One region of the Streptomyces sp. NPDC055254 genome, then DNA from elsewhere that is predicted to be linked to it. Evidence: riboswitches for the same ligand, from Rfam matches in the RefSeq annotation. Region 1 holds a riboswitch; the other holds the start of a gene.
What was found. Region 1 has a riboswitch for S-adenosylmethionine ahead of ACWFQ8_RS11130 (aminotransferase class V-fold PLP-dependent enzyme). Riboswitches for the same ligand answer to the same signal wherever they lie in the genome.
Positions count from the first base shown of each region.

Region 2: it holds a riboswitch for S-adenosylmethionine, as region 1 does, so the genes downstream of both, thrC (threonine synthase) here and ACWFQ8_RS11130 (aminotransferase class V-fold PLP-dependent enzyme) in region 1, are expected to answer to the same signal.

Region 1 is NZ_JBSGQV010000008.1:53,233-57,939, forward strand. Features, by position in the region: gene qcrB (cytochrome bc1 complex cytochrome b subunit) at 1-500, shown strand, start outside; gene trpD (anthranilate phosphoribosyltransferase) at 670-1,734, shown strand; SAM riboswitch class IV at 1,825-1,941, shown strand; gene ACWFQ8_RS11130 (aminotransferase class V-fold PLP-dependent enzyme) at 2,159-3,595, shown strand; gene ACWFQ8_RS11135 (Lrp/AsnC ligand binding domain-containing protein) at 3,650-3,931, opposite strand; gene ACWFQ8_RS11140 (rhomboid family intramembrane serine protease) at 3,928-4,662, opposite strand.
Region 2 is NZ_JBSGQV010000012.1:130,388-135,094, reverse strand. Features, by position in the region: gene ACWFQ8_RS15310 (alpha,alpha-trehalose-phosphate synthase (UDP-forming)) at 1-574, opposite strand, end outside; gene ACWFQ8_RS15305 (glucosyl-3-phosphoglycerate synthase) at 670-1,620, opposite strand; SAM riboswitch class I at 1,805-1,959, shown strand; gene thrC (threonine synthase) at 1,977-3,281, shown strand; gene ACWFQ8_RS15295 (MoaD/ThiS family protein) at 3,317-3,592, shown strand; gene ACWFQ8_RS15290 (cold-shock protein) at 4,034-4,240, shown strand; gene groL (chaperonin GroEL) at 4,593-4,707, shown strand, end outside.

The DNA.
Region 1 (4,707 bases):
CGACCCGTACGGCCTTCGGTGTCGCCTGGATCGCGGAGTACATCGTGCTCCTGATCGGCGGTGGAAACGACATGTTCGCGCAGTACTTCCACCTGTCGATCAACTCGATCACCTGGTTCGTCCGCATCGGCTTCTTCGCCGTACCGGTCCTCGCCTTCATCGTCACCAAGCGGATCTGCCTCGGCCTCCAGCGCCGGGACCGGGACAAGGTGCTGCACGGTCGCGAGACCGGCATCATCAAGCGCCTGCCGCACGGTGAGTTCGTCGAGATCCACGAGCCGCTCCCGCAGGGCCAGCTGCACACGCTGACCCAGCACGAGCAGTACCGGCCGATCGAGGCCGGTCCGACGGTCGACGAGAACGGCGTCGAGCGCAAGGTGAAGCTCACGGAGAAGCTGCGGGCGAAGCTCAGCAAGGGCTTCTACGCCGAGGACAACCAGATTCCGAAGCCCTCGGTGGAGGAGTACAAGGAGATCCAGAGCGGCCACGGCCACCACTGATCCCGTTTGAGGGACTGATTTCGGTCAGTCCTGGCGTCGCCACGGCAAGAGCCCCGTCCAGGGTCTGGACGGGGCTCTTTGCCGTCCCTCGGGGCTGGATAGGCTGGAGCCCTTCCCATTCGACGTGGGCGCGGACACGGGGGCGGCCCACAAGCAGCAGGAGCGGACCATGAACGTTGTGACCCCGGCAGGCGGCGACAGCGTGGCGGCCCGCGGCTGGCCGGGCCTTCTCGACGCGCTGCTGGCCGGCCGGGACCTGCGTGCCGAGGACACCGCCTGGGCCATGGACAAGATCATGCGTGGGGAGGCCACCGACGCCCAGATCGCCGGTTTCGTGGTCGCCCTGCGGGCCAAGGGCGAGACCGTCGCGGAGATCAACGGTCTCGTCGAGACCATGTACGACCACGCCAACCTGATCGAGGTGCCGGGCCGGACGGTGGACATCGTCGGCACCGGCGGCGACGGGGCCAAAACGGTCAACATCTCGACGATGTCGGCGATCGTGGTGGCCGGTACGGGCGCCAAGGTGGTCAAGCACGGCAACCGGGCCGCGTCCTCCGCGAGCGGGGCCTCGGACGTCCTGGAGAAGCTCGGCGTCAACCTCGACCTCACCCCGGCGCGGGTCGCCGAGGTCGCGGAGGAGGCCGGCATCACCTTCTGCTTCGCGGTGAAGTTCCACCCGGCGCTGCGCCACGTGGCCGGGGCCCGCAAGGAACTGGGCATCCGGACCACCTTCAACTTCCTGGGCCCGCTGACCAACCCGGCGCGGGTACGGGCCCAGGCGACCGGTGTCGCCGACGCCAGGGTGGCCCCCATCGTGGCCGGCGTGCTCGCGGAGCGGGGCTCGTCCGCGCTGGTCTTCCGCGGCGACGACGGTCTCGACGAGCTCACCACGACCGCCACCTCGCGCGTCTGGCGGGTCCGCGACGGCAGGGTCGTGGAGCAGTCCTTCGACCCCCGTGACGTGGGCGTCGACCTCGTCGACGTGGCGGAGCTGCGGGGCGCGGACGCCTCGTACAACGCGGACGTGGCCCGGCGCCTGCTGGCCGGCGAGACCGGTCCCGTGCGCGACGCGGTGCTGCTGAACTCGGCGGCGGCCCTGGTGGCCCTGGACCCGGGCGAGGGCACGCTGGAGGAGCAGATCGCGGCGGGCATCACCCGGGCGGCGGAGGCCATCGACTCGGGCGCGGCCCGCGCGGCGCTGGAGCGGTGGGTGGCGGCCAGCAACGCCTGATGTTCGTACGACGGTTTTGAGTCAAGGCCCCGGTCCGCCATTCGGACCGGGGCCTTGCGTCGGCGGGATCATGTGGCAGGATGCTGACCAGGTCACGAGTGACAGCGTTTAGGCCCCGGCTCGCTGTCCGGCAACCCTCCTTCCGTGGCGGGGTGCCCCGGGTGATGACCAGGCCGTAGGCAGCGAGGTCTACGGCAAGCGCGGATCCCTCGACACCAGGGGTCCTGGTCTCCCGAGGAGCTTTTTCCGTGAGCAAGCGAATGCGATAGGGCGACTCCGCCCCTTCTTCAACCCCCGGACCAGGGCCGCTTCCGTGTGCCCCGTTCAGTTCCGGGGCACTCCCCGTACCCCGGACGGCCCCAGAGCCGTACCCGCGTGCGGGCGCACCGAAGCCATTCACCCCTGCCTGCCGGGAGATTCCGCCATGTCCGCATTCCTGAACGCCGCCCCGAACGCCGACACCGCCGCCGCTGTCACCGCCCGCGTCACCGCCCCCGTCGAGTGCGCGAGCAACGCCGCCGAGGGCCCCGCCTGTGCCGAACCGCTGGCGGTCCTCGGCCGGGACGTCACCGTCCCGCTCGTCACCGGCGGCGAGGTCACCTACGCCGCCCTGGACTACGCGGCCAGCGCCCCCGCCCTGCAGCGGGTCTGGGACGACGTGGCCGCGTACGCCCCCTACTACGGCAGCGTGCACCGCGGCGCCGGCTACCTCTCCCAGCTTTCCACCGACCTCTTCGAGCAGAGCCGCGTCACGGTCGCCGAGTTCCTCGACTGCCGCCCCACGGACCAGGTGGTCTTCACCCGCTCCACCACCGACTCGCTCAACCTGCTCGCCGCCGTGCTGCCGGCCGACTGCCAGGTCTTCGTCTTCGAGACCGAGCACCACGCCTCGCTGCTGCCCTGGTCGGACGCCCGCGTCAGCTACCTCGACGCCCCGCGCACCCCCGCCGAGGCCGTCGCCACGCTGGAGCGTGCCCTTGCCGAACGCGAGCCGTACGGTCCCGCGCTGGTGTGCGTGACCGGCGCCTCCAACGTCACCGGTGAGCTGTGGCCGGTCAAGGAGCTCGCCGCCGCCGCGCACGCCCACGGCGCGCGGATCGTGCTGGACGCCGCCCAGCTGGCCCCGCACCACCCCGTCTCCGTGCGGGAGCTGGACGTCGACTGGGTCGCCTTCTCCGGCCACAAGCTGTACGCGCCCTTCGGCTCGGGCGTCCTCGCCGGCCGCGCCGACTGGCTCCAGGAGGCCGAGCCGTACCTCGCCGGAGGCGGCGCCTCCCGCAAGGTGGCCCGGCGCGAGGACGGCGGTGTGGACGTCGAGTGGCACACCACCGCCGCGCGCCACGAGGCCGGCTCCCCGAACGTCATCGGCGTCTACTCGATCGCCTCCGCCTGCCGCGCTCTGACCGAGGCGGGCTTCGACGCCCTCGTCGCCCGGGAGCGCCACCTCGTCGCCACGGTCCGCGAGGGCCTCGCGGAGGTCCCCGAGGTGCGGGTGCTGTCCCTCTTCGGGGACGACGCCCCGCGCGTGGGCGTCATCTCCTTCGTGGTCGACGGTTGGAACAGCTCCCACTTCGCGGCGGCCCTGTCCGCCGAGTACGGGATCGGCGTCCGCGACGGCCTGTTCTGCGCCCACCCGCTGGTCCGCACCCTGCTGGGCAGCGAGCCGCAGGAGCCGGGGGAGTGCGGCGCCCCGGAGGCGGCCCCGGGCGAGCGCTCGCTGAACGCCATCCGCGTCAGCTTCGGCGCGGGCACCCCGGACGAGCACGTCGAGCGCTTCGTCCGCGCGGTGAAGGAACTCGTCGCGGACGGCGCGCAGTGGCAGTACCGCACGGAAGAGGGCCGCTGCGTCCCGGCCGTCTGACAGGCGGCGAGGCGGCGGTGCGCTCCAACCGGTCCGGACCCCGGCCCGAGGTGTCTAGGCGTCCAGGCCGATCGCGAAGGCGGCTTCCAGGTCGTGCTGGGAGTAGGTGCGGAAGGCCACGTGGGTGTCCGTCGCCTCGACGCCCGGGATCTTGCTGATGCTGCCCGGGATGATGTCCGCCAGGTTCTCGTGGCGGGCCACCCGGACCAGCGCGATCAGGTCGTACGTACCGGTGACGGAGTACACCTCGCTGACACTGTCCAGCGCGGCGATGGCCTCGGCGATCTCGGGGATGCGGTCCACGCTGGTCTTGATGAGCACGATCGCGGTGATCACGGCTGGCTGTCTCCCTCGGTGGCCGTCGCTGGTGGCCTCACTCTAGTCGCACCGCGATACCGCACCCACGCGTAGAGGAAGCCCACCGAGAAGCCCACGAGATGGGCCAGATAGGCGACCCCCGGGCCGCTGCCCGCCCGGTGCGCCGCCACCCCCTGGAGGGCGAACCAGAACAGCAGCACGATCCAGGCCGGGAACCGCAGCGGCAGGAAGAACAGGAACGGGAACAGACTCGTCACCCTCGCGCTCGGCAGGAGGAAGAGGAAGGCGCCGAGCACCGCCGAGATGGCCCCGGACGCCCCGACCAGCGTCTGCGCGGACCCGGCGTTGGCCGCCGCGTACGCCGTCATGGCCACGTAGCCGGCGCAGACGTAGAAGCCGAGGAACGCCGGACGGCCCATCCGCTGCTCGGCCATCGCGCCGAAGACGTACAGAAAGAGGATGTTCCCCAGCAGGTGCAGCCAGCTGCCGTGCACGAACAGCGCGGTCAGCGGGGTCAGCCAGGCTCGCGGGCCGCCCGTGAACAGCTCGTCCGGGACGACGCCCCAGCGCCGGAAGTACGCGGTCCCGGCGGTCAGCAGCTCGTCGCCCGTCCCGTAGCCCGGGTTCAGCCCCGAGGCCGGACCCAGTACGAACACCACGCCGCAGCCCGCGATCAGCGCATGGGTGACCACCGGCCCCCGGGCGGCCTCGCGCACGGCCCGCCACCTTACGATCATGCGACCGAGCATGACGCAAGCGGACCCACCTGAAGCGGTGGCAGGCCGTAGGGTTAC
Region 2 (4,707 bases), on a different contig from region 1:
CCCACAGCAGTTGCTCCCGGATGTCGTCCGGCAGCATGCCCATGAACTCCGGGGACGCCCACGGAGTGTGCGTGAAGTGCCCGATCCGCAGGTCCGGCCGCAGTGCGCGCAGCTCGCCCGGGGCCAGCGCCAGGTGGTAGTCCTGCACGAGGACGGCCGCGCCCGGCGCCGCCTCCTCGGCGAGGGCCTCGGCGAAGGCCCGGTTGTACGCCACGTACGAGTCCCAGCGGCGCCGGAACTCCGCGTCGAAGACCGGCTCGCGCGGGACGTCGTACAGGTGGTGGTGGGTGAACCAGAGCACCGAGTTCGCGATGCCGTTGTAGGCGTCGTCGTACACCGTGGGATCGATGTCCAGCATCCGGACACCCGGCTCCGCGACGCCCCGCCGAACCGCCTCCCGGTCCGCCTCCGACAGGGCCGCGCAGATCCACAGGGCGCCTGGTTGCTCCGCGAGCGCGGCGGAGAGCCCCGAGACGAGCCCGCCCCCGCCGCGCCGGGCGGTGAGCGTGCCGTCGGGGGCGAGGGCGTAGGAGAGCGGGCCGCGGTTGGCTGCGACGAGTACCTGAGAAGCCATGCCGCCAACCTAGCCCCGACCGCCCTCGCTCAAACGTGTGGACGGAGCCGGCCGGGGGCCCGGACCGGCTCGCGCCGGGCGCCGAGGGAGCCGGTTCAGGCCACGCGGCGCACGGCGTACTCCGGGATCTCCCGCATCGGCGGCCGCTCCTCTGTGTCCACCGCGTACGTCCGCGCAACGAACCCGTCCGGTCCCCGCTCGAACTGCGTCAGCTCCGGCCGTACGAGGTGCCCGCGCGAGAGCCGCAACTGCGCCGTGCGGTAGATCGCGGCGGCCATCCGGCCCAGCGCCTGCCCGTCCTGATGGCGGTGGACCCGTACGCCCACGTCCACCTGGGCCAGCGCGTCCAGCCCGACCGTGTGCAGCGCGTCCACCAGCAGGCCGAGCTCGACCCCGTACCCGACGGGGAACGGCAGCCGCTCCAGCAGCGAGCGCCGCACCGCGTACTCGCCGCCCAGCGGCTGCACGAAGCCGGCCAGCCGCGGCCAGTGCAGGTTCAGCAGCGGGCGGGCCACCAGCTCGGTCACCCGGCCGCCCTGGCCCGGGGCGTCGCCCAGCGGGCGGTCGTACATCGCCTTGACGAACTGCACACCGGGGTCGGTCAGCAGCGGTCCCACGATCCCGGAGACGAACGAGGCCGAGAAGTCCCGCAGATCGGCGTCGACGAAGCAGACCACGTCCCCGGTGGTGGCCAGCAGCGAGCGCCACAGCACCTCGCCCTTGCCGGGCAGTGGGGGGATCCTCGGGAGGAGCGCGTCGCGGTGCACGACCCGGGCGCCGGCCTTCGCCGCGACCTCCGCCGTGCGGTCCTCGGAGCCCGAGTCGATCACGACCAGCTCGTCCACCAGCGGCACCGGCAGGCCCTCGATCAGATCGCGCCGGATGACCTCGACGATGGCGCCGACCGTCGCCTCCTCGTCGAGCGCGGGCAGCACCACGCTGACCGTCGTGCCGGCCGCCCGTTTCCGGTCGAGCAGCTGGTCGAGCGGTCGGTCGGCGGCGGACCAGGAGCGGTCGGCCAGCCAGCGCTCCACCTCTTCCAGCACTCTCAGCACTCCCTGCGTCGATCCCTTTGGGGTGAAATATGATCCATCTCGCGGTTCGGACGGCTGTCTCAACCACCCGGACCTTCGGTTACAGTCTTGAACAACGCGAAGCACCGCCGCATGTCGGGGGTCCTCGCGCACAAACGCCCGGGAGCGCCACAGAGCGCGCAGCCCGGTGCCATACCGCTCATCCAGAGGGGCAGAGGGACACGGCCCGTTGAAGCCCCGGCAACCCTCCAGTCGGTTCTCGCGATTGCGTCACGCACGCCAGCGAGGTCCCCGGCTAGGGAAGGTGCCAATTCCGTCTCATGGCGAAGTGCGCCATGGGGAAGATGAGGAGAAAGGGCCTCGCCATCATGGCTGCACAGACTGTCGCCACCTCTGCCGACCTGGTTTCTGTCGACCTCGGACCCGCCACCGGCCTTTCCTGTCGCGAATGCGGTACCCGTTTCGCGCTCGGTCCCGTCTTCGCGTGCGCCGAGTGCTTCGGACCGCTGGAAGTCGCCTACGAGTTCCCGACCGGTACTGGTTCACCCGAAGACGCCGAGGCGCTGCGCGCGGCGATCGAGGCCGGACCCAACAACATCTGGCGTTACGCGCCGCTGCTGCCCGTCCCCGCGGACGTGGCCTCCAAGCCGAGCCTGAACCCCGGCTTCACCAAGCTGGTGGACGCGGCCAACCTGGCCAAGGAGCTCGGCGTCACCGGCAAGCTCTACGTCAAGGACGACTCCGGCAACCCGACGCACTCCTTCAAGGACCGCGTCGTGGCCATCGCCGTCGAGGCCGCCCGCGCCTTCGGCTTCACCACCCTGTCCTGCTCCTCCACGGGCAACCTGGCCGGCGCCGTCGGCGCGGCCGCCGCCCGCGCCGGCTTCCGGTCCTGCGTGTTCATCCCGCACGACCTGGAGCAGGGCAAGGTCGTCATGGCCGGTGTGTACGGCGGCGACCTGGTCGGTATCGAGGGCAACTACGACGACGTCAACCGCTTCTGCTCCGAGCTCATCGGCGACCCGCTGGGCGAGGGCTGGGGCTTCGTCAACGTCAACCTGCGCCCCTACTACGGCGAGGGCTCCAAGACCCTGGCGTACGAGATCTGCGAGCAGCTCGGCTGGCAGCTGCCCGACCAGATCGTCATCCCGATCGCGTCCGGCTCGCAGCTGACGAAGATCGACAAGGGTCTGCAGGAGCTGATCAAGCTCGGCCTCGTCGAGGACAAGCCGTACAAGATCTTCGGTGCCCAGGCCGAGGGCTGCTCCCCGGTATCGACCGCCTTCAAGGCCGGTCACGACGTGGTCCGCCCGCAGAAGCCGAACACCATCGCCAAGTCGCTGGCCATCGGCAACCCGGCGGACGGCCCGTACGTGCTGGACATCGCGCGCCGGACCGGTGGCTTCGTCGAGGACGTCAACGACGAGCAGGTCGTCGAGGCCATCAAGATCCTCGCCCAGACCGAGGGCATCTTCGCCGAGACCGCGGGTGGCGTGACCGTCGGCGTGACGAAGAAGCTCATCGAGAACGGGCAGCTCGACCCGACGCTGACGACGGTCGTCCTGAACACCGGCGACGGCCTCAAGACCCTGGAGGCGGTGGCCGCCGACAGCGGGCAGAGCGCCACCATCCGCCCGAGCCTGGACGCCTTCCGCGCCGCCGGCCTGGCCTGACGACCACTCCCGCACACCGGAAAGGCAGTAGCACCATGAGCGTCAACGTCCGCATCCCCACCATCCTGCGCACCTACACCGGCGGCCGGGCCGAGGTCCCCGCCGAGGGCGCCACGCTGGCGGAGGTCATCCAGTCCCTGGAGCAGAGCCACCCGGGCATCGCCGCGCGCGTCCTGGACGACCAGGGCAAGCTGCGCCGCTTCGTGAACGTCTACGTCAACGACGACGACGTGCGCTTCGAGGGCGGGCTGGAGGCGAAGACGCCGGACGGCGCCGGCGTCTCGATCATCCCCGCCGTCGCGGGCGGCTGACCGGTCCCGTCCGGACGGGACCGGACGGGTCCGGCCCCTGAGGCCGGTGTCCCGGACGCCACGCGAATCCTTTATTACCCCCTCCGTCAACAAGTGGAGGGGGTAATTCTGTTTGGTTGGGCGCGGTAGAGTTGGGGAAGTCCCCTCCGCTGGACTTGCCCGCCGCATATGTACGGGTCGCGTGAGGGTCGACATCGGGTCAATGTGCGAGTGCGGTATGGGGCTTTGGCGAGATATGTCGAGCCCGAGTTGCCCAGGAAGATGCCAAATTTTCACTCTATTTCAATGTATCCGGGTGTCCTGAATTCTCGTCGGATTGACCTGTTGCAGACAGCACCCGCGCAGATACATTCAGCCTCGGTCGACGCGTTCCGACGCAAGTTCTGACCCGGGATCGCGAAGTGCGTTCCTGCGCAAGGGCCAGTAATAGGGGAGTTAGGCATGGCTCAGGGCACCGTCAAGTGGTTCAACGCGGAGAAGGGCTACGGCTTCATCGCGGTCGACGGTGGTGCGGATGTGTTCGTCCACTACAGCGCCATCCAGATGGACGGGTACCGCACCCTTGAAGAGGGTCAGCGGGTCGAGTTCGAGATCTCGCAGGGCCAGAAGGGTCCGCAGGCGGACATGGTCAAGCTCGCACTCGGCTAGTCCTGGCGCGATCGACCGCCCACGCGTGCACGACGAGGGGCCCACATCCCGGACACGGGATGTGGGCCCCTCGCGCGTCGCGGCCCGTGCGGGGGGCCGTGTGCGGCCCGTTCTGGGCCCGTGCGGGGGCCGACGTTCACCCGGCCATTGCCCGAAGCCGCTTGCACTCGGAGGGGTCGAGTGCTAATCATTGGCGTTAGCACTCTCCTGTCGAGAGTGCTACCAAAACGAGGACCGGGCCGGTGAGGCCCGCAGGGTCCGGCGGGAAGGAACCGCCGGGCACTCAGGCCGTCCGTCGCGGGCGCGGGCGCGGTCCGGAGCAATCCACCCCTGTCCGGGAGGACCACTTCAGATGGCCAAGATCATTGCGTTCGACGAGGAGGCCCGGCGCGGTCTCGAGCGTGGGATGAACCAGCTCGCCGACGCCGTCAAGGTCACCCTTGGCCCCAAGGGTCGCAACGTCGTCC